Regions from separate parts of the Actinoplanes sp. GCM10030250 genome, predicted to be linked through region 2. Evidence: riboswitches for the same ligand, from Rfam matches in the RefSeq annotation. Region 2 holds a riboswitch; the other holds the start of a gene.
What was found. A riboswitch is a leader RNA that binds a small molecule or an ion and turns the genes downstream of it on or off. The one in region 2 is predicted to bind cyclic di-GMP.
Positions count from the first base shown of each region.

Region 1: it holds a riboswitch for cyclic di-GMP, as region 2 does, so the genes downstream of both, ACFQV6_RS01990 (Calx-beta domain-containing protein) here and ACFQV6_RS17240 (hypothetical protein) in region 2, are expected to answer to the same signal.

Region 1 is NZ_JBHTDO010000001.1:438,022-456,021, forward strand. It holds partial or broken gene ACFQV6_RS01985 (beta strand repeat-containing protein) at 1-1,414, shown strand, start outside; cyclic di-GMP riboswitch class I at 1,651-1,729, shown strand; gene ACFQV6_RS01990 (Calx-beta domain-containing protein) at 1,745-5,098, shown strand; gene ACFQV6_RS01995 (ABC transporter ATP-binding protein) at 5,159-7,117, opposite strand; gene ACFQV6_RS02000 (ABC transporter ATP-binding protein) at 7,170-8,906, opposite strand; gene ACFQV6_RS02005 (TetR/AcrR family transcriptional regulator) at 8,900-9,523, opposite strand; gene ACFQV6_RS02010 (sulfatase) at 9,623-11,293, shown strand; gene ACFQV6_RS02015 (Acg family FMN-binding oxidoreductase) at 11,290-12,258, opposite strand; gene ACFQV6_RS02020 (GNAT family N-acetyltransferase) at 12,329-12,868, shown strand; gene ACFQV6_RS02025 (adenosylcobinamide amidohydrolase) at 12,876-13,553, shown strand; gene ACFQV6_RS02030 (DUF1684 domain-containing protein) at 13,556-14,140, opposite strand; gene ACFQV6_RS02035 (molybdate ABC transporter substrate-binding protein) at 14,170-14,652, opposite strand; gene ACFQV6_RS02040 (class I SAM-dependent methyltransferase) at 14,769-15,746, shown strand; gene ACFQV6_RS02045 (NAD(+)/NADH kinase) at 15,862-17,004, shown strand; gene ACFQV6_RS02050 (FAD-dependent oxidoreductase) at 17,017-18,000, shown strand, end outside.
Region 2 is NZ_JBHTDO010000012.1:1,946-15,904, forward strand. It holds gene ACFQV6_RS17225 (nitrate- and nitrite sensing domain-containing protein) at 1-2,711, opposite strand, end outside; gene ACFQV6_RS17230 (hypothetical protein) at 3,288-4,718, shown strand; gene ACFQV6_RS17235 (ribonuclease domain-containing protein) at 4,834-5,253, shown strand; cyclic di-GMP riboswitch class I at 5,464-5,538, shown strand; gene ACFQV6_RS17240 (hypothetical protein) at 5,568-5,993, shown strand; gene ACFQV6_RS17245 (hypothetical protein) at 6,086-8,629, shown strand; gene thiC (phosphomethylpyrimidine synthase ThiC) at 8,638-10,140, opposite strand; gene thiD (bifunctional hydroxymethylpyrimidine kinase/phosphomethylpyrimidine kinase) at 10,218-10,985, opposite strand; gene ACFQV6_RS17260 (thiamine phosphate synthase) at 10,982-11,686, opposite strand; gene ACFQV6_RS17265 (thiazole synthase) at 11,680-12,429, opposite strand; gene thiS (sulfur carrier protein ThiS) at 12,426-12,626, opposite strand; gene thiO (glycine oxidase ThiO) at 12,617-13,642, opposite strand; gene ACFQV6_RS17280 (thiamine phosphate synthase) at 13,639-13,959, opposite strand, start outside.

The DNA of each region.
Region 1 (18,000 bases), on a different contig from region 2:
TGCGCCCGGCACCACACTGCGGATTCCGAAGGGCAGCCGGAGCGCGATCGTGACGATCCCGGTCCGGCAGGACGCTGTCTTCGAGGGCGACGAGCAAGCTCGGATCACCGTGGCGCTCTCCGCCGGTGAGCGAGACGCCGGCGGCGCTGCGCAGTCGAGCACGGTCACCATCACCGACGATGACCCGCAGCCCACGCTCAACCTCATCGCGGCCACCGCCGCGGAGGGTGAGAGCATCGAGGTACGCGGAACCGTCACCGGAACGGCCCAGCGCGATCTGGACCTGGACGACGACACCACGGCCGCGGCCGAGGACGAGGCGAACGACCCCGCGGAGCCCGGCGACTACGACCTCACCAATCTGAACACCGTGCTCCGCGCCGGAACGCCGACCGGCAGCGCGGTGAATTTGGGCACCATCCGCGTGGGTGACGACTCCGTCGACGAGAACACCGAGACCATCCCGTTCGGCCTCGGCGGTTCGCGGGTGGCGTACCGGATCACCGACGACCCGGACGACGTGGCGCCGACCGTCTCGATCAGCGACGAGGACACCCGGGAGAGCGGCAAAGCCGTCGAGTTGACCGTGTCGCTCACCTTCACCGGTGACACCACCGGCACCGAGCGTTCCATCGCGGTGCCCTGGCGTACGGTCGCCGGCACCGCTGATGCGGGCCAGGACTTCACCGCATCGAGCGGCACGGTCCGGTTCACGCCGCCGGTCACCGCGACAACCATCTCGGTGCCGCTGCTCAAGGACAATCGCAATGAGGCCGAGCAGCAGTTCGCCGTGCAGCTGGGTAAGGCGCAGCCCGCCGACGTGGCGGTCACGAAGGCGAAGGGCTCGGTCACCATTGCCGACGACGACAAGCCCAAGGCTCCGACCCTGAACGTCCCGTCCTCGGTCACCGGCACGCAGCGGGTCGCTGTCACCGGCGCTGCCGGGGCCGGGGCGAAGGTCGAGATGCTCAGCGCTCCCGGGCCGTCCGGAGGGACGTGGCGGGTCGTCTACACCACGACGGCCGACGACAACGGCGACTTCACGTTCCGGCCGAACTTCACCATGGGTTACCGGCTCATGGTCCGCTCCGCCGGGCTGACCTCACCGGTGCGCCTGCTTCAGATTCGGCAGGAGCCGGCCATGGCGGCGGCCTCGAACGCCCGTGGCGCGGCGACCGTGAAGGTCACCGGTGACCCGGACCGGCAGGGCCAGCCCGTGACGGTGCAGCGGCAGGTCAGCGGCAACTGGCAGACCGTGGCCACCGGGCGCCTCGACTCCGGCGGCGTCTTCGTCACGGTCCAGCGCGGGCTGCGATCGGGCAGCTCCCACTCGTTCAGGGCGGTGGTGGGCGCTACACCGTCTCAGGGCATCCTGGCCGGTGTTTCGCCGACTCGGCAGGTTCGAGTTCGGTAGCCGAGCGGCTGGTGAAGGGCGGTCCGTTCGGGCCGCCCTTCACCCGTTTCACGGGCGTCCCGAGGCGGTCGTTACAGGTCATGTGAAGGTTTTTATACCGAAAAACGTGATCCGCCGATAACGGGCCGATACGCCGGTTAGATTACGGAAGGCGTCGCCTCACAGGGACTTTCGAATCTGTGTTTGCGCTGCTGAAGGCCGGTTCCGGCCGGCGCCCCCACCGCCCCTAGGTGCGGTACCCGAACAGGCAAACCCGTCGCGAGGCGGGGACGCAAAGCCAGGGGCCTCCCCGCTGGAGGTTGCCCAGCCGCCGAAGGAGTTAGGAAGAGAATGCGTCATCGACCCATCCAAGCGGCGCCGCGAGAGCGGGTGCCGTTCACGCTCTGGGGACGGAAGCCGGTCCGGCAGGTCCTGGCGACTGTTGCCGCCTCGGCTGTTGCCCTGGTCCCCGTAACTTTCATCGCGTCACCTGCGTACGCGGCAGTCATCCCGAACCTGACCATCACTCCCGCAGCGAACTGGGAGGGTGGTGACCTTGCGTTCAAGGTCACCTACACGGGCGCCGCGGCCTCGCCCGCCATCACCTTCACCGGTGTCGACAATGCGTCGCCGTCCGCGGTTGACACAGAGGACTACACCGCGACGCCGACGGACAACGCGACCTATACCTTCCCCGGCACCACCGCGGGCGGTACGAACTCGATCACCGTCACCATCGCGACCACCACCGCGGGTGCTCCCGGCGAGGGCGACCAGACGTTCCTGCTGAGTGCCACCGGAGGCGGTAACACGACGGAGGCGGTCGGCACGATCTGGGACCTGCCGGTGTCGGCTCCGCGCCTGGACGTTTCGGCCCCGGCCACCGTGGCGGAGAGTGCAGGAACGGCCGCGATCGTCGCCAGCATCGCCAGTCCGCTGGACCACGATGTCACCATTCCGGTCTCCGCGGCCGGAACCCTGGACAACGGAGCGGGCACAGCCGCGCTGTCGAGCGGCGGTGTGACCCGCGACTTCACGGCGCCGGTCGCTGACGCGGCGATCACCATCCAGGCCGGCACGACGACCGGGGCCCTTTCGCTGGCGATCAACGACGACAACGTCGACGAGCCGGAGACCCAGTATGTCCGGGTGACGATCGGTGCCACCGTGCCGACCGGAGTGACGACCAACGGCACCATGACGGCGGACATCGGGATCACCGACAACGACGCCGCGCCGACGGTGAGCATCGGCGATGCAGCCGCGGTGAACGAGGGGACAGCCGCCAGCTTCCCGATCAGGCTCTCCGGCCTCTCGGAGAACGCGCTCACCGTCGACTTCACGACCTCGAACGGGTCCGACACCGACAAGACGCGCGGTGCGACCGGCGGCACCAGCTCCACCGGCGACTTCACCGCGGTGACGGCTCCGGTGTCGGTGCCCATCCCGCCGATGACGCAGACCGTCTACCAGTCGGTCACCACACGGGCGGACGTTCTGACTCCGCCCTATGGCGACGACGTCCTGGAGGGGACCGAGACCTTCAACGGCTCGATCTCCAACCCGAGCACGGGGCTGACGCTGGGCACGCCGCTGACGGCGACTGCCACGATCAATGATCGTGACACCACGCCCAGCGTCGCGGTCACCGACATGGACCTGACCAACAACATCCCGACCCCGACGACCGACGTCTTCTTCGACGAGGGATCGAACACCACCACCAACGCGGAAATCGCTGTGTCGATCGCGCTCGGCGCCACCGCACGGGAGACGCCGCTGCGGCTCGACTACACGTTCACCGACGTCACCGCCACGAACGGCGTCGACTACACAGGCACCGCCGGCTCGCTGACCATCCCGGTCACGGCTACCGGCACCTGGACCGGCAAGATCCCGGTGAAGATCGTCGGTGACACCACCTACGAGGGCACGGCCTACGGCCTCGGCCGGGCGGAGTCGTTCACCGTGACTCTCGCCAGCGCGAACAAGACGGTGGGCGGCCTCGGCAGCCAGACCGTCTACGTCGTCGAGGGCGCGGACGACGCTCAGCCCACCTGGACGACCTCGGACGTCTCGGTGGTCGAGGGCAACGAGGGCCAGACGATGGCCCGGGTGCCGATCAACCTGAGCGGCGCGGCCGGCGCCGACGTTCTGTTCACCACGGACTTCACCGGTCTGGCCAGTGCCACCGAAACCGGCGTCAACTCGGGTGCGACAGTCGGTGCGAACGACTACGACATCCCGGCGACCCGTACCGTCACCATCAAGAAGGGTGACAAGTCCGGGTACCTCGACATCCCGATCAACGGGGATGCGGTCTACGAACGTGATGAGGCGTTCAGCGTCGCGCTGGCCACGGTCAGCACCTCGGTGAACAGCACCCTCACCGCCGACGTGTCGCACACCGCGCGCGTCAACATCACCAACGACGATGCCAAGCCCACCGTGAAGCTCACCGAGGTCTCCGGCGGCGAGGGCACGACGATGCGGGTGGTCGGCACGCTGGTCGGTCTCTCGCAGTACAACTACACGCTCGGTGTCACCACCGCTGCCATCGGCACCAACGCGGCGACGCCCGGCACCGACTACGAGGTCCCGACGACGCTCGCCACCCGGACGATCCCGGTCGCTCAGGGCGACACAGCGCTGTCCGAGGCCAACTCCCGGCTGGCCGAGTTCTACCTCCTGCCGGACGACATCGACGAGGCGACCGAGACCTTCGGCGTCACGGTGTCCGAGGTCACGGCGTCGCCGCAGGGCTTCTCCACGGCCACCGGCACCTTCCGGATCACCGACGATCCGGCGGACCTCCCGCCGGCCGCCGCCATCCGCGACGAGTCGATCGGTGAGTGGGAAGGTTCTGTCGACGTCCACGTTGACCTGGCCTTCGACGAGAACACCAAGTCGACCACGCAGACGATCCGGATCCCGTACTGGACCGAGGACGGCACTGCCACGGCCGGCGAGGACTTCAAGTCGACCCGCGGCGAGCTCGTCGTCACGCCGGGCACCAGCACCGCGAAGATCAACGTCGAGGTGCTGAACGACAAGATGAAGGAAGCCGAGGAGACCTTCCGGGTCGTCCTGGGCAACCCGACCAGCCCGAGCGGTGCGACGGTCAAGCGCGGCACCGGCACGGTCACGATCAAGTCGGACGACACCTACAGCCCGGCCACGCCGACCATCAGTGTCGCCGGACCGGCCAAGGGTGCGGGTTACGCCACCATCACCGGCAAGGTCGACGCCAACGCCCAGGTTGAGCTGTGGGGCGCTCCGATCGCCGGCAACGGTGAGCTGAAGTGGCTCGTCAACGGCAAGGCCGACGGTAACGGCAACTACAAGTTCAGCCGCTCCATCGCCACCGGCTACCGGTTCGCCGTGCAGTCGCAGGAGATGAACTCGGCGGAGCGGGCCGTCAAGGTCACGCAGAACCCGGCCTTCTCGGTGAGCTCCACCAAGGGCAAGGTGACGGTCAGCGTCACCGGCAACCCGAAGGCCTCCGGTCAGGCGGTCGTCGTTCAGAAGCTGGTCAAGGGCAAGTGGTCGACCGCCTACAAGGGGACCACCACCGGCGCGGGCTTCAAGAAGACCTACTCGGTGAAGTCGAAGACCAAGCTGACGCTGCGGGCGTTCGTCGCGGGTAACACCTCCGCGGGCCTGAACGGTGGCTACTCGGCCTCGAAAAACATCACCATCAAGTAAGCGCAAGCGGTAACAGAACGGGGGCGGCCGGATGGCCGCCCCCGTTCCGTATGCGAAAACTCAGTCGACCTCGACGACAGCCTGAGCGAACTGCGCGGAGTAGAGCCGCGCATAGGCACCGTCCGCCGCGATCAGCTCGTCGTGCGTTCCCTGCTCCACGATCGAGCCCTCCTCCATCACGAGGATCACGTCCGCGTCCCGGATGGTCGACAGCCGGTGCGCGATGACGAAGCTGGTCCGCCCGGTACGCAGGTTCCCCATCGCCCGCTGGATCAGCACCTCGGTCCGCGTGTCCACCGACGAGGTCGCCTCGTCCAGGATCAGGATGCTCGGCTCCGCCAGGAACGCCCGCGCGATGGTGAGCAGCTGCTTCTGCCCCGCGCTGACATTCGACCCCTCTTCGTCGAGTTTCGTGTCGTAGCCGTCAGGGAGCGTCCGCACGAAACCGTCAGCGTGTGCGGCCTCGGCGGCTCGCCGCACCGAGGCGGCGTCAAAACCATCCGACCCGTAGGCGAGGTTCTCCGCGATGGTCCCGCCGAACAGCCAGGTGTCCTGCAGAACCATCCCGATCTGCTCGCGCAGCTGCTCCCGGGGCATGGTGGCGATGTCGACGCCGTCGAGGAGGATCCGCCCCGACGTCACGTCGTAGAACCGCATCACCAGGTTGACGAGGGTGGTCTTGCCGGCCCCCGTCGGACCGACAATCGCCACCGTCTGGCCCGGCTCCACCGTCAGTGACAGGTTTTCGATGAGCGGCTTCTCCGGCAGGTACCGGAACGACACGTTCTCGAAGGAGATGCGCCCGCGCACCGCACCGAGCGACACCGGAGCCGGATCCGGTGACTGCTCCGGCGCGTCGAGCAGGGCGAACACCCGCTCCGCCGAGGCCACACCGGACTGCACCAGGTTCGCCATGCTCGCCACCTGGGTCAGCGGCTGGCTGAACTGCCGTGAGTACTGGATGAACGCCTGCACCTCGCCCAGCGACAGCGTCCCGGAAGCCACCCGCAGGCCACCGACGACGGCGACCAGCACGTAGTTGAGGTTCGAGATGAACATCATCGCCGGCTGGATCAGACCGGAGATGAACTGCGCCCGGAAGCTCGACGCGTACAGGGCGTCGTTGTGCTCCTGGAAGACCGTGGCGGCCTCGTGCTGGCGGCCGAAGACCTTCACCAGCGCGTGCCCGGTGAACATCTCCTCGATGTGCCCGTTCAGCTTGCCGGTGGTCTTCCACTGCGCGACGAACTGCGGCTGGGAGCGCTTGCCGATCATCGTGGTCAGCCAGATCGACACCGGCACGGTGAACAGCGCGATCAGCGCCAGCAGCGGGGAGATCCAGAACATCACACCGAGCACGCCGACGATCATCAGCAGGGCGGTGACCAGCTGGGCGAACGTCTGCTGCAGGGTCTGCGCGATGTTGTCCGTGTCGTTGGTGGCGCGGCTCAGCACCTCACCGCGCGGCTGCTGATCGAAATAGGACAGCGGCAGCCGGGCGAGCTTGGCCTCGACCTGACCGCGCAGGTCGAAGACAGCGGACTGCACAGCCTTGGCGGTGAGCCGGCCCTGCAGCACGCCGAAGATCCAGGCGCCAACGTAGATCAGCGCCACCCAGGTGAGCACGTCACCGAGCCGGTCGAAGTCGACGCCCTGACCAGGAATGACGTCCACTCCGGAGAGCAGGTCGGCCTGACTGTTCTCGCCGCGGGCCCGCAGCCCGGCGATCGCCTCCTCCTTGGTGATGCCGGCCGGCAGCATCCTGCCGATCACGCCGGAGAAGATCACGTCGGTGGCACGACCGAGCAGATAGGGCCCGAGCACTGATAGAAATACGCTGCCGACGCCGAAGAGCAGCACGAAACCGACGGTCACCCGCTGTGGTTTGAGCAGGCCGAGCAGCCGCTTGGTGGAGCCTTTGAAGTCCTGGAGCTTCTCCGGCGGGCCGCCGGCCATCATCATCCGGGCCGCGGGCGGCCCACCAGGCGTCGGTCCAGGCCGGCGAACAGGCGCGGTCATAGTTTGCCTCCGGACAGGAGCGTTTGGTGTACGGGTAGAGCACAGTGACTGGTCATGCCGCTGCCTCCGCCGCGGTGAGCTGGGACAGGACGATCTCCCGGTAGGTTTCGTTCGTCTCCATGAGGTCGTCATGAGTGCCGGTGCCGACGACCTTGCCGTCGTCGAGGACGACGATCCGGTCGGCGTCGCGGATCGTGCTGACCCGCTGCGCCACGATCACCACTGTCGCGTCGGCGATGTGCTCGGTGAGGGCCGCACGCAGCGCCGCGTCGGTGGCGTAGTCGAGGGCCGAGAAGGAGTCGTCGAAGAGGTAGATCTCCGGCCGGTGCACCAGGGTCCGCGCGATCGCCAGGCGCTGCCGCTGGCCACCCGAGACGTTGGTGCCGCCCTGCGCGATCGGTGCCGCCAGCTGCCCGTCCATCCGCTCGACGAACTCCCTGGCCTGGGCGATCTCCAGGGCTTCCCAGAGCTGCTCGTCGGTGGCGTCCGGATTGCCGTACCGCAGGTTGGAGGCGATCGTCCCGCTGAACAGGTACGGCCGCTGCGGCACCAGACCGATGGTCCGTGACAGCAGAGCCGGGTCCAGGTCACGCACCTCGACACCGTCGACGAGCACCGAGCCCTCGGTGGCGTCGAAGAGCCGGGGAATCAGGTTGAGCAGCGTGGTCTTGCCGCTGCCCGTGCTCCCGATGATCGCGGTGATCTGACCCGGGTGCGCGGTCACCCGTACCCCGGAAAGCACCGCGGCCTCGGCGCCCGGATAGCGGAAACCGACGTCACGCAGCTCGAGTTCGCCGTGCTGGGCCAGCGTGGTGACCGGCGTCTTCGGCGGCGCCACGCTGGACTCGGCGTCCAGCACCTCCTCGATGCGCTCGGCGCAGACCTCGGCGCGCGGCACCATCATGAACATGAAGGTGGCCATCATGATCGACATGAGGATCTGCATGAGGTAGCTGATGAAGGCGGTGAGCGCGCCGACCTGCATGCCGCCGGAGTCGATCCGGTGGCCGCCGAACCAGAGCACGGCGACGCTGGAGATGTTCACGATCAGCATCACCGTCGGGAACATGAACGCCATGACCCGGCCGATGCGCAGCGACACGTCGGTGAGCTCGTCGTTCGCCACGCCGTACCGCTCGCGCTCGTGCTCGTCGCGGACGAAGGCGCGGATCACCCGGATGCCGGTGATCTGCTCGCGCATCACCTGGTTGACCCGGTCGAGGCGCACCTGCATGGTGCGGAACAGTGGCCGCATCCGGGAGATGATCAGGCCGATCACGGTGATCAGCACCGGGACGATGACCAGCAGCAGCGAGGAGAGCGGCACGTCCTCGCGCAGGGCGAGCACGATGCCGCCGACGCACATGATCGGCGCCGACACCATCAGGGTGAAGGTGAGCAGCACCAACATCTGGATCTGCTGGACGTCGTTCGTGGTGCGGGTGATCAACGACGGTGCGCCGAACTGCCCGACCTCGCGCGCGGAGAAGGTCTGCACGCGGACGAAGATCGAGGAGCGCAGGTCACGGCCGACGGCCATCGCGGTACGGGCGCCGAAATACACCGCCACGATCTGTGCCGCGATCTGGAGCACCGTGATGCCGATCATGCCGGCGCCGACCTGGAGCACGTAGCCCGTGTCGCCCTTGATCACGCCGTTGTCGATGATGTCGGCGTTGAGCGCCGGCAGGTAGAGCGTCGCGAGCGTCTGCAGGAACTGGAAGAGGACCACCAGGGTGATCGCCGTCCGGTAGGGCCGCAGATGGACGCGAAGCAGTTTGATCAGCATGTCGGCTGATCCCCCCGTTCGGTTTTGTCGGTCAATATGCCGTCTAGCAGCAGGGTCGCCAGCTCGGCGCCGCTGAACGTGCCGGGCTCGCCGAACGGCCCGAACGCGTTGGCGCCGCAGTGCAGCAGCAACAGCCGGGCGGCCCGGTCGGCGGAGACCCGCAGCCGGGCCGCGTCCGGCAGGAAGACGAGAACTATCGCCAGGTGCAACTGCTCCCGGGCCGCGGCCATCTGGGCCTGCGCCTCGGGATTCGGTGTGCTGTCGAAGATCAGCTTGCGGGCCTCGCTCATCAGGTGCGCGTGCTCGATGAAGCGGGCGTGCACCAGCTCGGCCGCGTCGGCCACCCGGATCCGCAGATCGGCCTCGGGGTTGATGGCCGCCAGGGCGTCGAGCGTGGGCCGCGGATCGAGTGCCTTGACCACCGAGCAGACCACCAGCTGGGTCTTGCTGTCGAACACCCCGAAGATCGTCCCCTCGGCGACGCCTGCCGCGTGGGCGATCTGGCGGGTGCTGACATCCAGGCCGTGCTCGTGCAGCAGCGGGATGGTCGCCGCGATGAGCGCGGCGCGCCGCTCGTCCGGTGCCATCGCCGGGACGCGCCGGCGTCGAGATTCCATGCGGCCCACCCTAATGAGCGAGCGCTCACTCATCCACTGACTTTTGTCATGGGTGGGGGCCGTCGAACCGCGCGCGGCGCCCCGGCGTATGAACAGAGCGTGAGCCAAGCAAAGTCCTACCGCCGAGTCCTGCGGCATCTGACCACGGCATTCGCCGCGATCCTGGTGTTCCTGGCACTGATCGTGCCGAATCAGATCTTCCGCCTGCCGCCCGGCAACTCGGTCTCCACCGCGCTGCTGCGCATCCCGGTCGAAGCGCTCGTGGCCGGAGCACTCCTGCTCCTGCTGCCGGAACGGGGGCGTCTCGGCCGGGCGCGGCGGCCGATCGCCGCGGGGCTCGGCGTGCTGCTCGGCGTGCTGACCGTGGTGAAGTTCGTGGACATCGGCTTCTTCGCCGTGCTGGCTCGCCGCTTCGACCCGGTTCTGGACTGGGCGCTCTTCGACGACGGCTTCAACTTCATGAGCGACTCACTGGGACGGCCCGCCGCCATCGGCATCGCCGTCGGCGCGCTCGCCCTCGCCGCCGCCCTGATCGCCGGGATGACCTGGGCGGTCCTGCGGCTGAGCGGCATCCTGATCGCCCACCGTGCCTGGGCCTGGCGGGGCCTGGGCACGGTGGGTGTCGCCTGGGCGGCCCTGGCCGCGATCGGCTTCCAGCTGATCGGCGGTATCCCGGTCGCCTCGCACACCGCGGCCGACCTCGCCGCGCACACCGCCCTGGCGCTGCCGAACGACCTGCGCGACCGCAAGCAGTTCGCCCAGGAGGTGACGGTCGACGCGTACCGGGACCGGCCGGGCGATCAGATGCTCACCGCGCTGAAGGACAAGGACGTGATCATCTCGTTCGTGGAGAGCTACGGACGGGACGCCCTGGAGAACCCGGAGTTCAACGGCGCGGTCCAGCAGACGCTCGCCACGAACGGCGACAAACTGGCCAAGGCCGGGTTCGCGTCCCGCAGCGGGTGGCTCACCTCGTCCACCGCGGGCGGCGGCAGCTGGCTGGCGCACGCCACCTTCCTGTCCGGCCTCTGGATCGACAACGAGCAGCGTTACCGCAGCCTCGTCGCGACCGATCGGCTGACCCTCACCAGCGCCTTCGGCAAGGCAGGGCACCGTACGGTCGGCGTCCAACCGGGCATCACCTTCGCCTGGCCGGAGGGGCGGTTCTACGGGTACGACCACATCTACGACGCGCACATGCTGGGCTATCACGGACCCGCGTTCAGCTGGTCCACGATGCCCGACCAGTTCGTGATGTCGGCCTTCCAGAAGCTGGAGTACGCGAAGAAGGACCGTGGCTCGCTGCTCGCCGAGATCACGCTGACCTCCAGCCACACCCCGTGGGCGCCGGTGCCGACCATGCTCGACTGGGAGGCGCTCGGCGACGGCAGCGTCTACGGCCCGATGGAGGCGGCCGCGGAGTCACCGCAGACCGTGTGGAAGGACGACAAGAAGATCCGGAACGAGTACGGCCGGTCCGTCGCCTACTCGATCGACAGCCTGCTCTCCTACGTCGAGAAGTACGCCGACGACGACCTGGTCATGGTGTTCCTCGGCGACCACCAGCCGGCACCGGTCGTGGTCGGTCAGAACGCCACCCGCGACGTGCCGATCACCATCGTGGCCAAGGACCCGAAGGTCTTCGAGCGGATCGCCCCGTGGGGCTGGACCGCCGGCCTGAAGCCCGCCACCGACGCGCCGAACTGGCGGATGGACACCTTCCGGGACCGCTTCTTCGCCGCTTACGGCCCCGAAGGCGACCCGCATTAGCCGGGGACGACCTCGATGACCTGGCCGGCGGGGAGGCGGGGGGTTTTGGGCGGGGCCGAGTGTGCCGGGTCCAGCGTGCCGAGGCGTACGGCGAGGAAGGGGTGGCCGGTTCCGCCGAGCATGCGGCGCAGGGTGTGCCGGGTGGAGGGGATCTCGACCGGGCCGCTCAGGGGCAGCAGGCTCACCGCCTGCTCGGCGGCGGCCAGCCACAGGCGGCTCAGGGCCTCGCCCGCTCGGAGCCAGTCGGTCGCGGCGTCGCCCGTACCGTAGAGGACCGCGTAGGTCGCGGCCTGGTCGTGACCGCTTCCCGCGGCCAGGGTGCCCCGGGTCTGGAAGTCGCGTTCCGCGACGGTGGTCAGCGGAACCTCCTCGGGCAGGGCCGAGGCCGGGATGCCGGTGCCGTCGGTGCGCTCGCCGCCTGCCCACTTCGCCGTCTCGGCGCGCAGGCGCTCGTCGGTGTCCGCCGCCTTCTGCGCGTGCTCCACCGCCACGGCCAGCTCGATCACCTGGTCACGGCCGAGCACGTGCAGCCGGGCCCCGCCCTCCTCGGTCTGCTTGACCAGGTGCCGCAGGGTGTCCTCGGGCACGGCCTCGTCGGTCACCGTCCGCCGGTCGGTCCGCCGCACCTGCAGCATCTGGAGGTGCCGGGTCGCCTCCGGGTGGATCGCCTCCCGCTCGATCGGCCGCAGCGTGGCGAGGGGCTCTGCGGACGGCCGCTCCACCTCGTAGCGCCAGCCCTCCGCGGTCAGCGCGACCTGCGCGTGGTGCAGGGCGGTGCCGCAGCTCAGCAACAGCATGTGCCCGGCCGGGTCCTGCTCGTGCAGCTGCCGCTCGGCGACCCCGAACAGCTCCAGACGGCCGCCCCGGACCACCCAGCGCCAGGGCTGAGTGTTGTGGATCGACGGGGCGAAACGGGCGGCGTCGGCCGCCTGCACCAGTGCTCGCGTGACGTCGTCTTCGCTCATACCCCCATGGTGCCCGAATTGCCGGGTCCCGGGTACGGACCAAAGACCCTACCCTCGTTACGCTGCCTCGGTGTTCTCGATTGATTTGGGCGACGGGGCGCAGCTCCGGCCCCTCGAACCGTGGCAGGCCGAAGAGTTCCTGGCGCACATGGACCGGGCCCGCGCCACCGTGGATCCGTGGATTCCCTGGGCCAGCATCAGCACCGACCTGGCGAGTGCCACCGCAACCCTCCAGAGGTACGCGGACCGGGCCGCCGCCGACACCGGGCGCCTGTTCGGCATCTGGCTCGACGGGACGCTGGTGGGCGGCACGATGTTCGTGGCGTTCGACGCCGCCGGCGGCAACTGCGAGGTCGGCTGCTGGCTGGAGCCGTCCGCGACCGGCCGCGGCCTGATCACCAAGGCTGTCCGGGAGCTGATCGGCTGGGCGTTCCGTACCCGTGGCATGCACCGGGTCGAGTGGCTCTGCGACCCCAACAACGTGGCCAGCTCGAACGTCGCCCGCCGGCTCGGGATGACCCGGGAGGGACAGAAACGGCAGTCGTACCCGTGGCAGGGCATCCGCCGGGACACTGAGATCTGGGCCGTCCTGGCACCGGAATGGACGTAACACCGCGATGTTCGCCGAACCGTCGCTGACCCATCGCAGGGAGGGCGGCCACGACGTACCGCTGCTGCTCTGGCGTTTCCCGGAGCCGTTGCTGGCCGTCTCCAGCGCGGTCCTCGGCGGCGGGGTCGGCCCCCGGGAGTGGCTGGTCAACGCGAGCGTCGCCATGTCGTACGCCCGCCCTGACCCGGACGCCCACCTGGCCGAACTGGCGGCGCACCTCGGCCTCACCGGCACCGGCGTCGGCCTGCTCACCGGGGTCGACGTGGCCGACGTGGTGGCCGCCGACGACGACGGGGTGCAGGTCTACGCCACCGTCGGCCTGGGCGCGCCGATCCTCGCGGCCGACCCGTCAGCGATCGGGTTCGGTCATCAGCCGGGCACCGTCAACATCGTGGCCTGGACACCGCAGCGGCTCGGCGACGGCGCCCTGATCAACGCGGTCGCGACGGCCACCGAGGCGAAGGCCCAGGCCCTCGCCGAACTCGGCCTCACCGCCACCGGGACGGCCACCGACGCGATCTGCGTCCTGTGCCCGATGGACGGACCGGTCGCGGCCTACGGCGGCCCGCGCTCGCGCTGGGGCGCACCGCTGGCCCGCGCCGTCCATCGGGCCGTCCTCGAGGGCGGTGCGGTCAACCTCGCCACCCGCCGCTCCTGGTCGGATCGTGTCGCCGGAGGGGCGTGACCTCAGGGGTAGGTGAGTTCGCCGGCTTCGATCGGCGCGGTCACCCGGTTCTCCGGCGGTGCGAGCGGGCAGGCCCACGCGGGGTCGTAGGCGCAGCTCGGGTTGTAGAGGTAGTTGAAGTCGAGCCGGACCCGGTCGCCGTCCAGCCGGGTGAGGCCGCGTCCGTGCGTACCCTTCACGGTGTCGGTGAGATAGCGCCCGCCGCCGTAACTCGCGCCGCCGCAGGTGGCGTCGCGGACGGGCAGGAAGAGCCCGCCGCCGTAGGCTTCGATCCACCAGAGCGAGAGCTCGCCGAAGGGCGTCTCCAGGACACCCGCCCGGCGGTAACTGATCACCCCGTCCGGTCCGCCGGTGTCCACCTCGAGCGAGCCGGGCTCCGGTCGCAACCGCACCTCGACGACCGCCGCGGTGTTCTCCGGGAAGTACCGCAGGCCGGTGAAGCCCGGCCGGTCGGCGGTGGGGATGGGCGACTGCGGGTGGGTGGCGAACAGCTCGTCGCGTTGCCCGCGGAAGTCGGCCAGCGGTGTGACATCGAGGTACATCCGGGCCACGGCCGCACGGAAATCGGCGAGTTCAAGTGCCTCCATGACCGGTAACGCTAGCGATCACCGGCCGGTCAGGGGCGCAGGACACCGGTGTCGGTGAGCACGCGGAGGCCGTCACCCTCGCGCACGAACGTGACAAAGGACGCACCGGCGTCGCTGACCGCGACGATCCGCAGCAGGCCGCCGGCGAACGTCTCGGCCTCGCCGGCTGCCTTGCCGAACCCGGTCACCGTCGCCATCGCTGACGGGTCCTCGGTGACGAACACCTCGGCCGGTTGGCCGTCGGTGATCTGACGAGCCAGATCAATACCCTCACCGTACGTGAGGACGACTTCCGCCTGCGGATTGCGCTGCTCGAAGCTGGTCTCCACCTGGTCGAACGCCTTCCGCAGCGACTCGTCGGCCAGCACCCGGATCTGCTGGACACCCGTCGAGCCGGGGCCCTCCTGGGAGGCGCCGGTCCCGGTGCCGCCGGTGCCGTCGTTGCTCGTGGCCGGAGCGCCGCATCCCGCGAGCGTGAGTGCGGCCGCGGCGGCCAGCAGGGCTCTCCTCATGGGTGTCACTGTGTCAGCTGACATCGGCCGGTCACACCCCTGGATGACAAAGTGTCGCAAACTGCTCAGCCTGGGGGGCGTTGCGCGTGTCACACCCACCCCGTCATGCTGGTGGCGTGCCGGAACGCATCGCCGAAGTCACCGCCCTGCTCGCCGAGGTGCTGGCGCCGCGTGCCCCGCTCACCGTGATCGTCGACGGCGGCGATCCCGGCGCCGCGGCCACGTTCGCCGCTCGCCTCGCCGCCGCCTTCCCGTCCGCCTCCCGGGCCTGGAGCGTCGACGCCGTCCTCGGCCTGACCGGTCCCGGCGGGAGCGTCTCCGACTCGGCGCTCAACGTGCTGGAGCCGGCCACCGACCGCATCCTGGTCTTCCTGCGCGGCGGTCCCCGGCACCGCTTCGCCGAGGGCGACGGTGAGCGCCGCGCCCAGGTCGTGATCGACCACCGCGACCCCGAGTGGCCGGTGATCCGCCAGATCCACCCGGACCTGGCCGACCCCGACCGGTGGTACCTGTCGGAGAGCCGGGCCTTCTTCGCCGCCCGGGCCGCCGACTGGGACAGCAAGTTCGGCGACGACATCCCGCGCTACACCGAGGCCGTCCGGCTCGCCGGTGTGCGTCCCGGTCAGGTCGTCCTCGACGTCGGCTGCGGCACCGGCCGCGCACTGCCGGCCCTGTCCGCCGCCGTCGGGCTGGCCGGCCGGGTGGTCGGGCTCGACTTCACCCCGGACATGCTCACCGAGGCGAGGAAGGCCGGCCGTGGTGACTGCGCGGCGCTGGTCCTGGCCGACGCCCGCCGCCTGCCGGTGGCCGACGCCGCGGCGGACGTGATCTTCGCGGCGGGGCTGGTCCATCACCTGCCGGACCCGGTTGCCGGCCTGGTGGAGCTGGCCCGGGTGACACGTCCGGGCGGGGTGCTGGCGATCTTCCACCCGACCGGGCGGGCGCAGCTGGCCGCCCGGCACGGCCGGACGCTGCGCGAGAACGAGCCGCTGAGCGAGGAACGGCTGGGGCCGCTGCTGGCCGGGTCGGGGTGGCGGCTGCGCGGTTACGAGGACGTCCCCGAGCGCTTCCTGGCCCTCGCCGACCGCACCTGACGGCAGAACCAGCAGCGACCCCAGCGGTAACGCGGCGGAAACCGGCGTGTTCGCCGATCCGGGTCCGGGCGTGCAAGGCTGCATAGGGTTTGCCAGGGAGAGCGGGGAAGCGGCCATGGGCATGGTGAAGGTCGTCGGTCTGGTGCTGCATCCGCGGCGGGACTGCGGTTCGGCGGTCGACGCGATCGTCAACTGGGCCGCCGAGCGGGGTGTCACCGTGCTCGGCCTGCCCGACGAGATCACCCGGATCGCGTGCAGCGCGGTGCCGGTTCCGGTGGAGGAGATGGTGGAGCGGGCCGGGCTGCTGGTCAGCCTCGGCGGTGACGGCACGATGCTGCGCACGATGCGGCTGGTGGAGGGGCGCAAGACGCCGGTTCTCGGTGTCAACGTCGGCCGCCTCGGGTTCCTGGCCGAAGTGGACCTGCCGGATCTGGGTGAGTCGCTCTCCGCGATCGACGACCATCGGTACACCGTCGAGCCCCGGACGGCGGTGCGCACCACGCTGCCCGACGGCCGCCAGGTGACCGCGTTCAACGACATCGCTCTGGTACGGGTACCGGGTCACGGCCTGGCAGCAGTCGGTATCCGGGTGGAGGGCAGCAACTTCGTCAACTACGCGGCCGACGCGGTGATCGTCGCCACGCCGACCGGCTCGACGGCGTACAGCTTCTCGGCGGGCGGCCCGATCGTCTCGCCGAACGTGCGGGGGCTGATCGTGAGCGCCGCCGCCGCGCACTCCTCGTTCAACCGGTCGCTGGTGCTGGACACCTCCGAGCGTGTCGCCCTGGAGGTGCTGCCGACGAGTGGGCGGCTGGCGATCGAGGTGGACGGCATCATCGAGGGTTACGCCGAGCCCGGTGCCTGCCTGGACGTCGAGCCACTGCCGGACGCCGCCCAGGTGATCCGTTTCGGCCGCACCTCGTTCTACGAGCGGGCCCGCCGCAAGCTGCGGGTCGAGGGCAGCGCCCAGGCCGGCAACGCGAACGCCGCCGACGCGATCGTGGTGGACAGCTTCGAGCATCAGCGCTACGAAGTGGTGCTGGGCGGTGAGGTCGCCGGCATGCTGCACTACCGCCGCCACGCCGACCGCATCGAACTGCTGCACACCGAGGTCGACCAGGCCTTCTCCGGGCGCGGACTGGCCGGCCGGCTCGCCGCCGCGGCACTGACCGACGCCCGGTCCCGATCCACCCCGGTCGTCGCCACCTGCCCCTTCGTCGCCGGATACCTCGAACGGCACCCCGAAAACGAGAGCTGAGGACAACGACACATGGGCCAAGCCGCCATCCTCACGGTCGACGACGACCCCTCGGTCTCCCGCGCCATCGCGCGCGACCTGCGACGCCACTACGGCGACAAGTACCGGATCGTTCGCGCCTCGTCGGCCGCCGAGGCCCTCGAAGCGCTGCGCGAGCTGAAGCTGCGCGGCGGCCGGGTCGCCGTGATCCTCGCCGACTACCGGATGCCGCAGATGAACGGCATCGAGTTCCTGGAGCAGGCGATGGACCTGTTCCCGCACGCACGGCGGGCGCTGCTCACCGCGTACGCGGACACCGACGCCGCCATCCAGGCGATCAACGTGGTCGACGTCGACCACTACCTGCTCAAGCCCTGGGACCCGCCGGAGGAGAAGCTCTATCCGGTACTGGACGCGCTGCTCGACGCGTGGCAGGCGACCGGTGACACGGAGCTGCCCGACCTCCGGGTGGTCGGTCACCGGTGGAGCGAGCCGTCCTTCCAGATCCGCGACTTCCTGGCCCGCAACCTCGTGCCGTACAAATACTTCGGCGCCGACGAGCCGGAGGGCCGCCGCCTGCTGGAGGCGGCCGACGCCGGGCCGGAGGCGGTCCCGCTGGTGGTGACCGCCGACGGGCGGGCGCTGCCGCGGCCGAGCGTGCAGGACGTCGCCGAGGCGGCGGGCCTCTCCACCGCACCCGACCGCGACTTCTACGACCTGATCATCGTGGGCGGCGGCCCGGCCGGTCTCGGAGCCGCTGTCTACGGCGCCTCCGAGGGCCTCAAGACGTTGCTCGTCGAGCGGCAGGCGGTCGGCGGGCAGGCCGGGCAGAGCTCGCGCATCGAGAACTACCTCGGCTTTCCGGACGGCATCTCCGGTGCGCAGCTGACCGACCGGGCCCGGCGCCAGGCCGGCAAGTTCTCCGCCGAGACCCTGAACACCCGTGAGGTGGTCGGGCTCAGGGCGGACGGCTCCGCCCGTACCCTCGCCTTCGCCGACGGCGGAGAGGTCTCCGCC
Region 2 (13,959 bases):
GCCGGCGGTGCGCTCACCGGGGGGGCACTGACGGGAGGAGCACTGACGGGAGGAGCACTGACCGGAGGGGCGCTGACCGGCGGCGCACTCGTCTGCGGTGCCGGCATCGCGGACACCTGACGCACCTGGTCGGTGTCGGGCGGAGGCGCGTAACCAGCGGTCGGCATGCCCCGCTGGCCGGCCACGTCCTCGCCGCCGGCGAACCAGCTGTGCTGCATCTCCACCTGGATCGGCTGGTGCATCGGCGTGGTCTCGGGCAGCGGCGGAAGCGCTGCCATCGCGGCTCCCCATCCCGGTGCGCTGACTCCGGCGGGCTCGGCCCCGAACGGAATCGGCGGCGCGACAGGCATCGCGGGCATCGCGGGCGAGACGGGCCTGGCGGGCATCGCGGGCGAGACGGGCCTGGCGGGCGGCACGGCGGGAGAGTTTGGCCTCGCGGGCGAGGTGGGGATCGCCGGGCCGGTGGCGTCGGCCGGCTGCGGGCTGCGGCTGGGCAGCGGCGGCCGGTCGGGGGTGGGCGCCAGATCCAAATCGGACGGTTGCGGCACCACCGGGAGCACCGGCATCACCGGCGGGCGGAAGGAGGGCTCCGCGGCGGACCGCATCGGTGCCCGTGGCTCGGGGATGCGGGGCGGCCCGGCAGTCAGCTGCGGCGGCGGTCCGGCACTCAGATGGGGCGGCGGGCCGGCGGCCATCTGCGGTGGCGGCCCGGCGGTCAGTTGGGGCGGCGGGCCGGGACGGGTCCAGCTGGCCGCTCGTACCGGCGCGGAGGGCACCCCGGGCATCACCACGATGTCGGAGGGGAGGCTGACCTCGGCGATGGTGCCGCCGTCATAGCCGGGTCGCAGCTCGACGCCGATGCCGTGCCGGGCGGCGAGTCGCCCGATCACCGCGAAGCCCATCAGCCGGAAGACCGAGACGTTGACCTCGGTCGGTTCGGCGAGCCGCCGGTTGATCTGCTCCATCTGCTCGGCGGAGATGCCGAGACCACGGTCCTCGACCTGCACCACGGCGTGATCCCCGGTACGCCCGCCGTGCGCCACCACCACGGTGTTCGGCGGGGAGAAGCGGGTGGCGTTGTCGAGCAGTTCGGCGATCAGGCGTACGACGTCGTTGACGGCGGCCGCACCGATCAGGATGTCGGTGTCCAGTGAGCCGAACTCGATCCGGTGGTAAAGCTCGACCTCGGACTGCGCGGCGCGCAGCGCGTCGATCAGCAGCGCGTCCTCGCGGCGCGGCGCACCCACGTCGGCGCCCGCCAGCACCAGCAGGTTCTCGTCGTTGCGGCGCATGCGGGTGGCGAGGTGGTCGAGTTCGAAGAGGCGGGCCAGCCGCTTCGGGTCCTCCTCCAGCCGCTCGATCTGGTCGAGCTCGCCGATCATCCGGTCGACGAGCGCCTGGCTGCGCCGGGCCAGGCTGAGGAACATCGCCGAGACGCTGGTCCGCAGCGCCGCCTGTTCGGCGGCGACCCGGATGGCCTCCCGGTGCACCATGTTGAACGCCTCGGCGACCTGGCCGAACTCGTCGCTCTCGGTGACCCGGATCGGGTCCCGGGTCTGCTCGAGAATCCGGTCGACGCCGCCCTCGCCCAGGTTGTCGGCATCCTGCAGGCGGTGCACCGCATCGGGCAGGTCACGGTTGGCCACCGCCAGGGCGCCCTCCCGCAGGCGGCGGACCGAGAGGTGCAGCGCGCGGCCGAGGTAGAAGGCGATGGCGATGGCCGCGATCAGGACCAGCAGCACCACGATGAACTCGATCGTCGCGCGCTGGGAACTGGACTCGCTCTCGTCCTCGGCGACGGTCACCACGTAGCCCTCGAGCTGCCGCTCGGCACCGCGGAACAGCTCGGTCACGTCGGTGAAGGCTTCGCTGATCTCGAACGGCGTGGCGGCGGACGGGCCGGTCAACCTGGTCGCGAGGTTGTCGGCGACGGCAAGCGCCTCGTTCTCGATGACCGAGTCGACCAGGGCGACCTGCTGACGGCCGGCGACGGCCCGGAAGTCGTTGAGAGCGTCGGTACGGATGGCCCGGGCGCCGGCGAGGGCGTTCCGCCGGTCCGCGTTGAAGTCGTTGGTCAACCGGGCCACATAGGTCACTGCCGCCTGGTCGGCCGCGGCGGCCGCGGCCTTGGTGTAGAAGGCCAGTGCCTTCAGGTTGTCGGCGGCGGCGCCGGGCTCGGTGACCTGGCTGACCGCGGCCTCGTATCCGGTGAGCCCGGAAAGGGCGTCGCTGTAGCGCCGGGCGACGTCGGCGACGTCGGCCTCCCGCTCGTTGACACCCTCACGGGCTCCGTCCAGGGTCTTGAGCTGCTCGTCGATCAGGTTCAGCCGGTCGTTCACCCGGCCCGGGACCTCGGTCAGCCCGGAGCGGTTGGCGCGGAAGATGTCGACCTGCGCGTCGACTGCCTTGACGGCCTCACGGAACCCGGTCGCCGCCGTTGCCGGCACGGCCAGGTAGGTGATGGCGGCCATCCGCTCGTCGTGCAGCAGGCGGGTCAGGCTGGAGAGGTCGATGCCCAGTTCGGCGAGGTAGGCCACCCGGGCCGCGTCGCTGGCACGGTCGCTGACGTCGACGAGCCGTACGGTCGCGAGCGCCAGCACCGCGGCCAGCGGCAGAACGAGCAGCGCGGCGAGCTTGGACCGAAGCCCCGCGTCCCGCAGGCGCGGGAAGCCCCCACGTCGCGCAGCCAGGGCCGAGGATCCCGTGCTCACGACATCTCCTTAGCGATCGTCCCCGCCCCGATCGGACGTCGGAGCAGGAGGCCCGTCAGAGGCTGCGGTCCGGCCCCGTCCGATGCCCGCAGCAGGGCCCGCGCCGTTTTCGGCACGGCGGCGATTTCATCAGAACGCCGGACCCTTTGGGAAGCCTGGATCCTCCCGGAAAACGCTTGGCCGTCCTGGTGATAAGCGCGCGCGGAGGCTGATCTTGGTCGCGTTCCCGGCGTTGACGTGCACGAATACGTCACACGCAACCATCCGTAACGACACCGTCACCGAACACCTTCGCCATTCCAACCACTATGTGGGAAATCTGTCCCGCGGCCTCGATTTTCGACTGCGTCTCACGTTCGCAAAGATTGACGAGAGGCGACGGACCACCTGTCCGTGTCGTGCAGTGTCCACTCCGGACGGTCGTGCTGGCAAATTCCAGTACGTCAACCAGAAGTCACCCTGCGTGGCCGAATTTAAACGACGTTAATCGATGTTTGAAGATCGTGACTTTAGGCTGCCTTAAGAAGCGAGTACCGGACTGGCGCGTCGCGCGGAACATTCCGTAACGTGCCCGGCATGGCATTTCGGAGCTGGGTGAAGCTGTTGGCCACGACCGCCTTGGCGGCAGCGGTGGTCGGAGCCGGCCAACTCGGCATCGCCTACGGGCTCGGTATGGTGCGTCTCGATCTGAACCTCGACGTGACGCTGCGTGATCAATGGACCGCTCAGCTGGCCTGGGTCGCCTGGATCACGATGACCGCCGCGGCCATCGGCACCATCGTCGGCACCGGCATCCGGCCCCGCTGGCGGCCCCAGCCGGTGGGCATCGGCGGGGCGCTCGCGATGGGCATCGCCGCGAGCTTCGGGGCGCTCGCCGTCCTCCCGCTCACCATGCAGCCCGCACGAGCCGCGCAGATCGACGGCGTACGGCCGGTGTTCGTCATCGGCGTGTGTGCCGGCCTCGCCGCGGCGGTGGGCGTCTTCGCCGCCTGGGCCGTCGCGGCCAAGGCGGTGGCCCGCTGGAACCTGGCCACCCTGACCATCCTGATCTGGGTCGTCGGCCTGGTCTCCGTCGCACCGTCACTGCTGCCCGGCCGCACCCCCACCGCGCCGCGCCTCGGCGTCCTGGAAGGCAGCCTCATCCCGGACGCGATCGCCGAGCGGACGCCGTTCGTCACCATGCCGGTCCTCGCCCTGCTCGCCGGCCTGGTGCTCGGCTGGGTCGCCCGCGGCCGCCGGAAATCCACCATCGCCGTGGCCCTCACCGGCCTCACCGGCCCCGCGGTGCTCACCGTCGCCTACCTGATCGCCGGTCCCGGCGGCGGCGCGACCGGTTTCACCCTGAGCCCGTACTGGGCAGCGATGATCGCCAGCGGCGCCGGCGTCCTCGGCTCCGTCCTGGCCGCGATCGGGCGCGGCGCCCCCGCGACCACACCCGCCGAGGCATCGGACCAGCCCGGCGGCACCCCGTCGAGCACGTCACCCGAGCCCGCCGCCGACCACCCGCCGCTGCCCCAGCGCAACGCACCGAACCAGTCGGCGATCGCGGTGGCCGCGGCCACCGCCGCCCAGCGCCCGGAAGCACAGCTGCGCCCCTCCGACACCGGCGTGCTGACGGCCGACCGCCCGCATCCGCTGGCGGACCTGGCCAACAACACCCCGGCCAACGCGGCCACGTCACCCTCTTTCTCCGGTACGGCCAAGCCCGCTCCCCACGTCTCGCGGGCGCCCGCCCCTCACGTTCCCGGAACGCCCGAACCCCGCTTCTCCGGCCAGCAGGCCCCGCAACCCAACCCGGCACCCAGCGCCCGCCGCGGCTGGCGCACCCGCCGCCCCGCCAACGACAACCCGCCCGCCCACACGCCGTCGTTCAACGGCTTCACCACGGCCCAGCCCACGCAGCCCGCCCAGCGCGCACCGCTCGTCCCCGACTCGATCTCCCCGCCGCCCCCGGGCGTGAAGGAGTCCGAATACGTCAACTGGGTGAACGGCCTGGGCAGCGCCTGAAAACTCGCTGAACGCCAATGGAATGACCGGACCGAGAGGTACCGCGAAGCCCGCAAAACGTTGACGATTGTCGATGTCCCGGTCTCTTCCCCGACGGCATCGGAGTCAGATCAGCATGATGTCCCGCATCGGCCGGCTCCTCTCCGGCCTAGCCCTGGTCCTAGCCCTCTCCGGAACAGCGCTCGTCGCCCCCGCCGTGGTGGCGCCAACACACACCGACGCGGCACAGGCGGCCGTCTACAACTCCTGCACCATCAGCCGCTGCTCAGCCGCACGAACCGCCTTCACCGGCTGGGCGTCGCTGGGCTGGCCGACCACCGCCGGCTGGTACTCGTGGCCCTACGGCAACTACAACTACACCGGCGGCCGCTTCTACAACCGCGAGGGACAGCTGCCCTCAGCCACCTACGGCGAATACGACGTCTACTCCCGCAACCGCGGCGCCGCCCGCGACGCGTACCGGATCGTCGTCAACCGCAGCACCCGGGCCGCGTATTTCACCCCGGATCACTACGTGACCTTCTACAAGCTCTAAAACACTTCTTGCGTACGCCCGCAGCGGTCGTCTCCTGACGGCCGCTGCGTTGACGTCTGCCCGATTTCCCAGCCCTCTCCGCAACCCGATAGCACCCCCCACGGCCTCAGGTGCGGAAACAGCAGAAAACTCTCCCCCTAAGCCTTAGCCACCCCCCGCTTCCGCCGAACAACCTGGCGCAAGCGCAGAACGAAATCGAGCATCCGCTCAGGCCGTAAAACGCAAACCCGGCGCAAGCCGGGGACGCAAAGCCACAGGGCCCACCGGGCCGGCTGGGCTACCGACCAAGGGGAGATCCTAATATGCGTAACATCATGCAGCTTCTGGCTGGCGTCGCTGTCGCCGGTGTCGTGGCCACCGGCGCCACCGCCTTCACTGCCCCCGGCCTGCTGCGCGGTGCCGGTGCGACCAACGCCATCTCGGGTGGTATCTCGGGCAGCGTCGCTGTCGACGGAGCGACGCTCGACAACGTAACGATCACCAACTCCACCGCCACGCCGGGCCAGTACGAGGAGATCCAGGTGACGGTCAAGTCCGTCACCGGTACCGCTCCGATCGTCTCCGGCACCGTGACTGTCACCGTCACCGCCGGTACCAGCACTGGATCCGACGCCCTCATCGGCAACGCCGTACCGTGCCTCTACTCGGGATCCGGTGGCGTGTGGAACTGCTCGGACGCGACCGACGAGTGGACGGCCATCACGGCCCTCAAGGTTGAAGTCACGAACGGCGACGTCTAGTCACCCTAGGCTGAGCTGCGAAGTCAGCCCTCAGATCTCAGGCAGACCTGTCTGACGGAGTCGCTATACAGCCGCATGTTAGACGCCTGACCATGGCCGCCATCCTCGCGATGGCGGCCATCGGCGCGTGGGCCGTGAACACGGACCAGGTCGGATATGTGGTCACTCATGGCGTCAGCATGCAACCGCAATATCATGCCAACGATCTGGTCGTCCTCGTCAAGTCCGATTCCTATCAAACGGGTCAGATCGCCGCTTACCATGGGGCAGGTGGACGCGTCGAGGTTCTGCATCGCATCATCGGCGGCGACGCGACCAGGGGTTTCCTCTTCAAAGGAGACAACAATCCATCCCCCGATGCCGAGAGGCCTACGGCAGATCAGATAATCGGCCAGGCCGTTCTGCACATACCGAACGGTGGCACCTGGCTGAAGCCGATGCTCAGCCCAACCGGCCTCGGGATGATCGGCTTCCTGATCATCAGCGGGGGCGCGACGGCGGTCAGGACCCGGCGCGACATCCCGCGCGGTCGCCGGAAGAAGAAAGTGAAGGGCATGTCTGGCGGAGGCGGCTCCTTGGCGACTGCGGCGGCCGTGTTCAAAGCGGTCAGCCGCCTGCATCCAGCGCTTCGTGCGCTAGCCGTCATGACCGCGCTCTGCGGTGTCCTCGGAGTCACCGCGGGTGTACTCGGATGGATGAAGCCAGCCACGGAAATCATCACGGGCGCGGGCATGGCCGGCGAGTCGATGACCTTCTCCTACACCGCCGACGTCCCCCGATCCGCCGCGTACGACGGCACCACGGTCAACTCTCCCGACCCGATCTTTCGCAAGCTCGCCAGCGTCGTGAAACTGCGCATGGATTACACGGGCAAGCCAGGCCGCGTCGCGGTCAACGCCCGGCTTTCCGCCCAGAACGGCTGGCACGGCACCCTTCAGCTGTCACAGGAGAAACCCTTCACCGCCGGCCGTTACACCGACACTGTTCTCCTTGACCTGAGTGCGCTGGAGCAGCGTGCCACGGAAGCCGGCAAGGCGATCGGTGCCGACATGGGCGCGATCACGATCGCCATCACCGTCCCGGTTCAGCACAACGACGGTACGACCTTCGAACCGAAGCTCGCGCTCAACCTTGCGCCGCTCCAACTCACCCTGGCGAGCGGCCCGGAGACCCTGGTCGTCGATCGGTCCAGTGCGGGCGCCGGCAGTTCGATCCAAGACCGGCAGATCGGTGCCTTCGGCTACGACGTTCTCACGGCCGCGGATGCTCGCCGCTATGCCGTCTACCTGCTGCTCATTGCGATCGTCGGCGCCGTTTTGATCGCGATGATGGCCATGCGCCACGTCCCCCTGCGCACCCGAGCTCAGATCGAGCGCCGCTATCCCCACCTGATCGTTCCGATCGAGCCGATGGCCAGTCCCCCGGGCAAACCGGTGGTCCTCGTGGACACTTTTCCCGCGCTGGTGAAGCTCGCGGAACGCTACGGCCAGATGATCCTGACCTGGACCCGGCCCGACGGCTCCGACGACTTCATAGTTCGGGATGAGGGGATCACCTACCGGTATCGGATCCTCTCCGAAACACCTGAACCCGAAGCCCAGCCGCTCCCCGCCGAGCCCGCCCCGCCCACTCCCGCGAAGAGTCCCCGCGCCCGGAAAGCCACTCCCGTCTCAGGCCCGGCCCCCGCCGCCGCCCTACCCGCCGCGCCGACTCAACCCGAGCCAGCCGAGCCGACCGAGCCGGCTGAGCCGGCTGAGCCTGCCGAGCCTGCCGAGCCTGCGGAGTCCAAGACAGCCCCAGCCGACGAAGCGGACCAACAACCAGCCGCACCGACCGAGCCCGAAACCGCTCCGGCCGACGAAGCCGCCCCGCAACCGACCGAGGCCGAAGGCACCAACCCTCAGCCGACTGATGCGGAAAGCGCCGACCCTCAGCCAACCGAGACGGACGCCAAGACGGCCGATCCGCAGCCGGACGAGGCTGACAAGGCCGAGCCACAACCAGCCGAGCCACAACCAGCCGAGCCACAGCCAGCCAGGGCCGAGGCTGAGGCTGAGGCTGACCAGTCGGAGAAGCCGGATTCGGAGAAGCAGCCCGAGCCCGCTAAAGCCACCCCCGCAAGAACTCCCGCCAAGCGAGCCCGCCGCCCCAGACCCAAGTCGGCTCCCGAAGGCGAAGACACTCGCACGGAAGGCGAAGGCAGACACCGAGCCCAACCCGACCCGGCCGAGCCTTCCACCGAGCCGGCGGAAGCCATCACCCTCCCGCAACAGCCGCCGGTAAAAGCCCCTAAGAAGCGCACTGCCCGCAAACCCAGCCCCCGCAAGCCAATCCCTGAGCCCGCCCCCGAACCCACGCCCTTCCGCAATGAAGCCGCCCTGACCGCAATCCTGGAATCCGAACGTCAAGCCCTGCAGGACCTGGCCGAACGCAACGAGGCCCTCAGAGCCGAAACACCCCAGCCCCACAACGACGCCCCGAAGGCAGAGGCCGCCGAACCCCAACCCGAACCCGAATCAAGGGCCGAACCCGAGCCCGAACCGAAACCCGAACCCGAGCCCGGACCAACCGACGACCCCCGAGAGTCGATCTACGACTTCCTACCGCCCTCGAAGCGCCCACCCCACAACCGCTGACAACAACCTCAAGCAGGCGTAACCGGCAGATAGACCCGTCCACCAGCCTCCACGAACTCGGACGACTTCGCCTTCATCCCCGCCGCCCGCAGCTCGTGGCTGATCTTCATCGAGCAGAACTTCGGCCCGCACATCGAGCAGAAATGCGCGGTCTTCGCCGGCGCCGCGGGCAACGTCTCATCGTGATAGGCCCGCGCCGTATCGGGATCCAGTGCCAGCTCGAACTGGTCCTCCCACCGGAAGTCGAATCGCGCCCGCGACAGCGCGTCGTCCCACTCCTGCGCCCCGGGATGCCCTTTGGCCACGTCAGCCGCATGCGCCGCGATCTTGTACGCGATCATCCCCGCCTTGACATCCTCCTTGTTCGGAAGACCCAGGTGCTCCTTGGGTGTCACGTAGCAGAGCATCGCCGTACCGAACCATCCGATCATCGCCGCCCCGATCGCCGACGTGATGTGGTCGTACGCGGGCGCGATGTCGGTAGCCAGCGGCCCCAGCGTGTAGAACGGCGCCCCGCCGCACAGCTCAACCTGCAGATCCACGTTCTCCTTGATCTTGTGCATGGGTACGTGGCCGGGCCCCTCGACCATGACCTGCACGTCGTACTCCCATGCGATGTGCGTCAGCTCCCCCAGCGTCCGCAACTCGGCGAACTGGGCCTCGTCGTTGGCGTCGGCGATCGATCCCGGGCGCAGCCCGTCCCCGAGCGAGAACGTGATGTCGTACTCCCGGAAGATCTCGCACAGTTCCCGGAAGTGCGTGTAGAGGAAGTTCTGCCGGTGCTCCGCGAGACACCAGGCCGCCATGATCGCCCCACCGCGGGACACGATTCCGGTCACCCGTGCCGCCGCCAGTGGTACGTGCTCCAGCAGCACCCCCGCGTGGATGGTCATGTAGTCCACGCCCTGCTCGGCCTGTTCAATAACGGTCTCCCGGAACAGTTCCCAAGACAGGCGAAGCGGGTCCCCGTTGACCTTTTCGAGGGCCTGATAGATGGGAACTGTCCCGATCGGCACGGGCGAGTTCCGTACGATCGCCTCTCTTGTCTCGTGAATTCGCGGCCCGGTCGAGAGATCCATCACGGTGTCGGCGCCCCACCGTGTGGCCCACGTCAGTTTTTCCACCTCCTCGGCGACCGACGAGGTCACCGCCGAGGTGCCGATGTTCGCGTTGACCTTCACCAGGAACCGGGACCCGATGATCATCGGCTCGGACTCGGGATGGTTGACGTTGGCCGGCAGCACCGCGCGCCCCGCCGCGATCTCGTCCCTGACCAGCGACGACGAGACACCCTCGCGCACCGCGACGAACTCCATCTCCGGCGTGACGATTCCGGCCCGGGCGGAGGCCAATTGGGTACGCCCGGTTCGCCACGGTTTCCGCAGCGGCGGCAGCCCCACCTCCGGATCGCTGCCGGGACCGGACGTGTCATAGAGCCGCACCGGCGCGTGGCCGCCGCTCAGCACCACTTCGGTGAACGGAACACCCTCCACATAGACCTTACGTCGCACGATCCATACCTCCCATATAGTGATAAACCCGGCATCGAACGGCAGCGAGGACACACGATGCCGCGCCACCGGGACTCCTAGACGGACCAGCCGAAGTGATCCAGCGGCCCAGGCCCGTTCCCCAGCCGCCATGCGCTGCCACCGAGCAACCCGCGCCGCACGTACTCCTTCGCCGCCACCACCGCCGCCGGCACCGAGTCACCCTCGGCCAGCCGCACCGCGATCGCCGACGAGAACGTGCACCCGGACCCGTGGTTGTTCACCGTGGACACCGGCTCGCCGCGCAGCAGCACCGTCTCACCGGCAAAGTGCAGGACGTCCAGCGCCAGATCACTTCCGGTCACCACCACCGCGCGCGGCCCGAGCTCCGCAAGCTCGCCCGCCGCCACGATCATTTCCTCGGCCGTCTCGACGGGCCTGCCGAGGAGGGCGCCGGCTTCGTGCCGGTTCGGTGTCAGAACGCAGGGGTACGAGCAAAGCGCGCTGACTACCGATACTTCACCGAGCCTGCTACCCGCTGTGGCAACCAGAACCGGGTCCACGACAAGGTTCGGCAGGTCCCCGGCCCGTGAGGCGATCACCTTCGCCACCGCCGGATCGGACACCATCCCGACCTTCACCGCCGCCACCGGCAGGTCGGCGAGCACCGCGTCCAGCTGCGCCGCCACGTTCTCGGCCGGCACCGGATGGATCGCCGTCACACCCAGCGTGTTCTGCGCCGTGACCGCCGTGATCACCGAAGTCCCGAACGCACCCAGCGCCGCGAACGTCTTCAGATCCGCCTGAATCCCGGCGCCCCCACCCGAATCCGACCCCGCAATCGTCAACACCACCCGAGGCGTCACCCCGTCCCCCCAACCCGGCTGGCCGTGGGTGCTGCCTCAACCCGCGCGACACCGCGCTGGAAGCCAGCCACCCCAACCCGGCTGGCCGTGGGAGCCGTCTCGGACGCCGCGACACAGCCCTGGAAGCCAGCTGGGCGGGCGGCCGTGAAGGCAGCGGACAACTCACGGGCTGTCCGCTCGGGATCAGGGGACCGCATCACCGCACCCATCACCGCGATTCCCGCTGCCCCGCCCGCGGCGCACTCCCCCGCCCGCGCACCCGAGTCGATCCCACCGAGCGCCAGCCACGGCACCGGTGCCCGCATCTCAGCGGCACCCGTGACCCCGAGCGCCGGCCCGTACCCCGGCTTCGACGAGGTCGGATAGACCGGCGACACCGTCACATAGTCCACACCGGACAGGTCCTCGGATCCGTGCCACGAGCGCCCCACCAGCGCGACCGACGCGGGCCTCGGGTCCGTCCCCGCGAGGTGCACCGCCGAGCCGCCGAGCGGATCCGGCCCCGCCACGATCAACCGCCCCGGCGGTACCACCGGCCGGAGTATCCGGGCGAGGGTCGCGCGTTCGGCGTACCCCAGATCCTTCTCCCGCAGAACGACCCACCCGGCGCCGCCGCGGACCGCCGCCCGGACCACCTCGACGAGCGGCCCGGCGGCGGATCTCCGATCGGTGAGCACAACGAGCCCGCCCGGCGTCACCACACCGGAATCCCCTCGTCGGCGGTGGACGCGACCGCGTGGAAACGGCGCGGAATGCGCCCGGCGGCCCTGGCCAGACGACCGGCCCGGACCGCGTGCCGCATCGCCGCTGCCATCGCCGCCGGATCCTCGGCCCGGGTGATCGCGCTGGCGATCAGCACCGCGTCGCAGCCCAGTTCCATGGCGAGCGCCGCGTCCGAGGCCGTCCCGATTCCGGCGTCCAGGACCACCGGCACGTCGACGCTCTGCCGGATCAGTTCGATGTGGTGCGGGTTGGAGATCCCGAGACCGGAACCGATCGGCGAACCGGCCGGCATCACCGCGGCACATCCGGCGTCCGCGAGACGGCGGGCCAGAATCGGATCATCACTGGTGTACGGCAGAACCGTGAAACCATCCGCGACAAGGATCTCCGCGGCCCGCAGCAACTCCACGCCGTCCGGCAGCAGGGTCCGCTCGTCCCCGATCACCTCGAGCTTGATCAGTTCGGTCTCGAACGCCTCCCGCGCCATCTGCGCCGCCTTGACCGCGTCACCGGCCGTGTAGCAGCCCGCGGTGTTCGGCAGCACCTGTACGCCGAGGCGGTCCAGCATCGGCAGCAGTCCCGGCCCGGCCGCCTCGACCCGGCGCAGCGCCACCGTGACCAGCGTCGTCTCCGAGGCCCGGATGGCGTCTTCGAGTGCGGAGAGGCTGTTCGCACCACCGGTGCCGAGGATCAGCCCGTTCTCCGGTAGAAACATGATCATCCTCCCTGTGCGGCGGTGAGCACCTCGACCTTGTCGCCGTCGGCCAGGTCGACCGCGGACCACGTCGATCGCGGCACGACCGTCCCGTTGACAGCGACCGCCACACCGCGGTTCGCCGAGGTGATCTCGGCGACCAGCGCCGCAACCGAGCAGATGTCGGGCCGACTACGCGGCTTCCCGTTGACCGTCAGGCGCATCCGAACCTCCCGGGTTCGAAGGATTCCAGCAGGGGGTCGGCCGATCCGGTCAGAACCAGATCGGCGATGAGCCGGGCCGTGATCGGCGCCAGCAGCACGCCGTTGCGGTGATGGCCGGCCGCTACCACCGTCTTGCGGCTGTCGTCGAGATGTCCGAGCAGCGGCGCGTTGTCCGGCGTTCCGGGCCGATGCCCCACGGTGAACTCGGTGATCTCGTGCTCGGCGAGCCCCGGTACGAGATCGAGCGCGGCCCGGAGCAGGTCGTGCACGCCACCGGCGGTGAGCGCCCGGTCGGTCCGTTCCTCCTGGGTGGCTCCGACGACCACCTCACCGTCAGCGCGCGGAACGAGGTAGACGTGCCGCCCGTCGGCCGTACCGTCGATCACGTGCCGCAGCACGCCGGGCTCTCCGCGCAGGCGCACCATCTGGCCTTTCACCGGCCGGACCGGCAGCCCGGTGAGCGCCGCCGTGCCGCAGCCCGCCGCGACCACGCACCGCTCCTCGTCCAGTTCGGACAGGTCGGTGACGCGCCGCGTCAGAACCCGCCCGGCGAGGCGGATCCGCAGCGCCGCGACCACCTTCCGCGGATCGACCTGCCGCTCAGCCGGCGCGAAGACACCCGCCCGAATCCGGGGTGACAGCGCCGGCTCCCGATCACGCAGCTGGCTTCCGGTCAGCGGGGTCAGTTTCTGGTGCTTCCACTCCCGGGCCGATTCCGCGACATCATCCGCGGTCAGAGCCACACCGAGCGTCCCGGCATCGTCGTAGCCGACGTCACCGAGCCCGTCGGCGAACGCCGGCCACAGCTCGTTCGACGCCTCCAGCAGCCGGATGAGGTGCGGATATTCGAAGGCCGACTCCCCTCCGGGCGCCAGCATCCCGGCCGCGACGTGCCAGGCACCATCCGTACCGTCCGGCGACGGGTCGTAGACGGTCACATCCGCCCCGCGCCGCAGCAACTCCGCCGCGATCGCAAGCCCGATGATCCCGCCGCCGACAACAGCGACGCGGCTCATCGCAGGACCGCCGAGAACTCCGCAACCGCCCCCTTCGGATCCCCCACGAAGGCGGAGACCGCCGCAACACCGTGCACCGCGAGCAGCGGCACCCGTTCCGCGGTGATACCGCCGATCGCCAGGACCGGCGTACCCGGAACCGCCTCGGCGACAGCCGCGATCGCTGCCGGTCCGAGCGGCGGCGGCAACCCGTCCTTGGTGGACGTCTCGAAAGCCGGCCCGACACCGAGATAGCTCGCCCCATCGGCCACCGCCGCGCGGGCTGCCGCGGGGGTACGACAGGTGGCGCCCACGACCGCATCCGGACCCAGTACCCG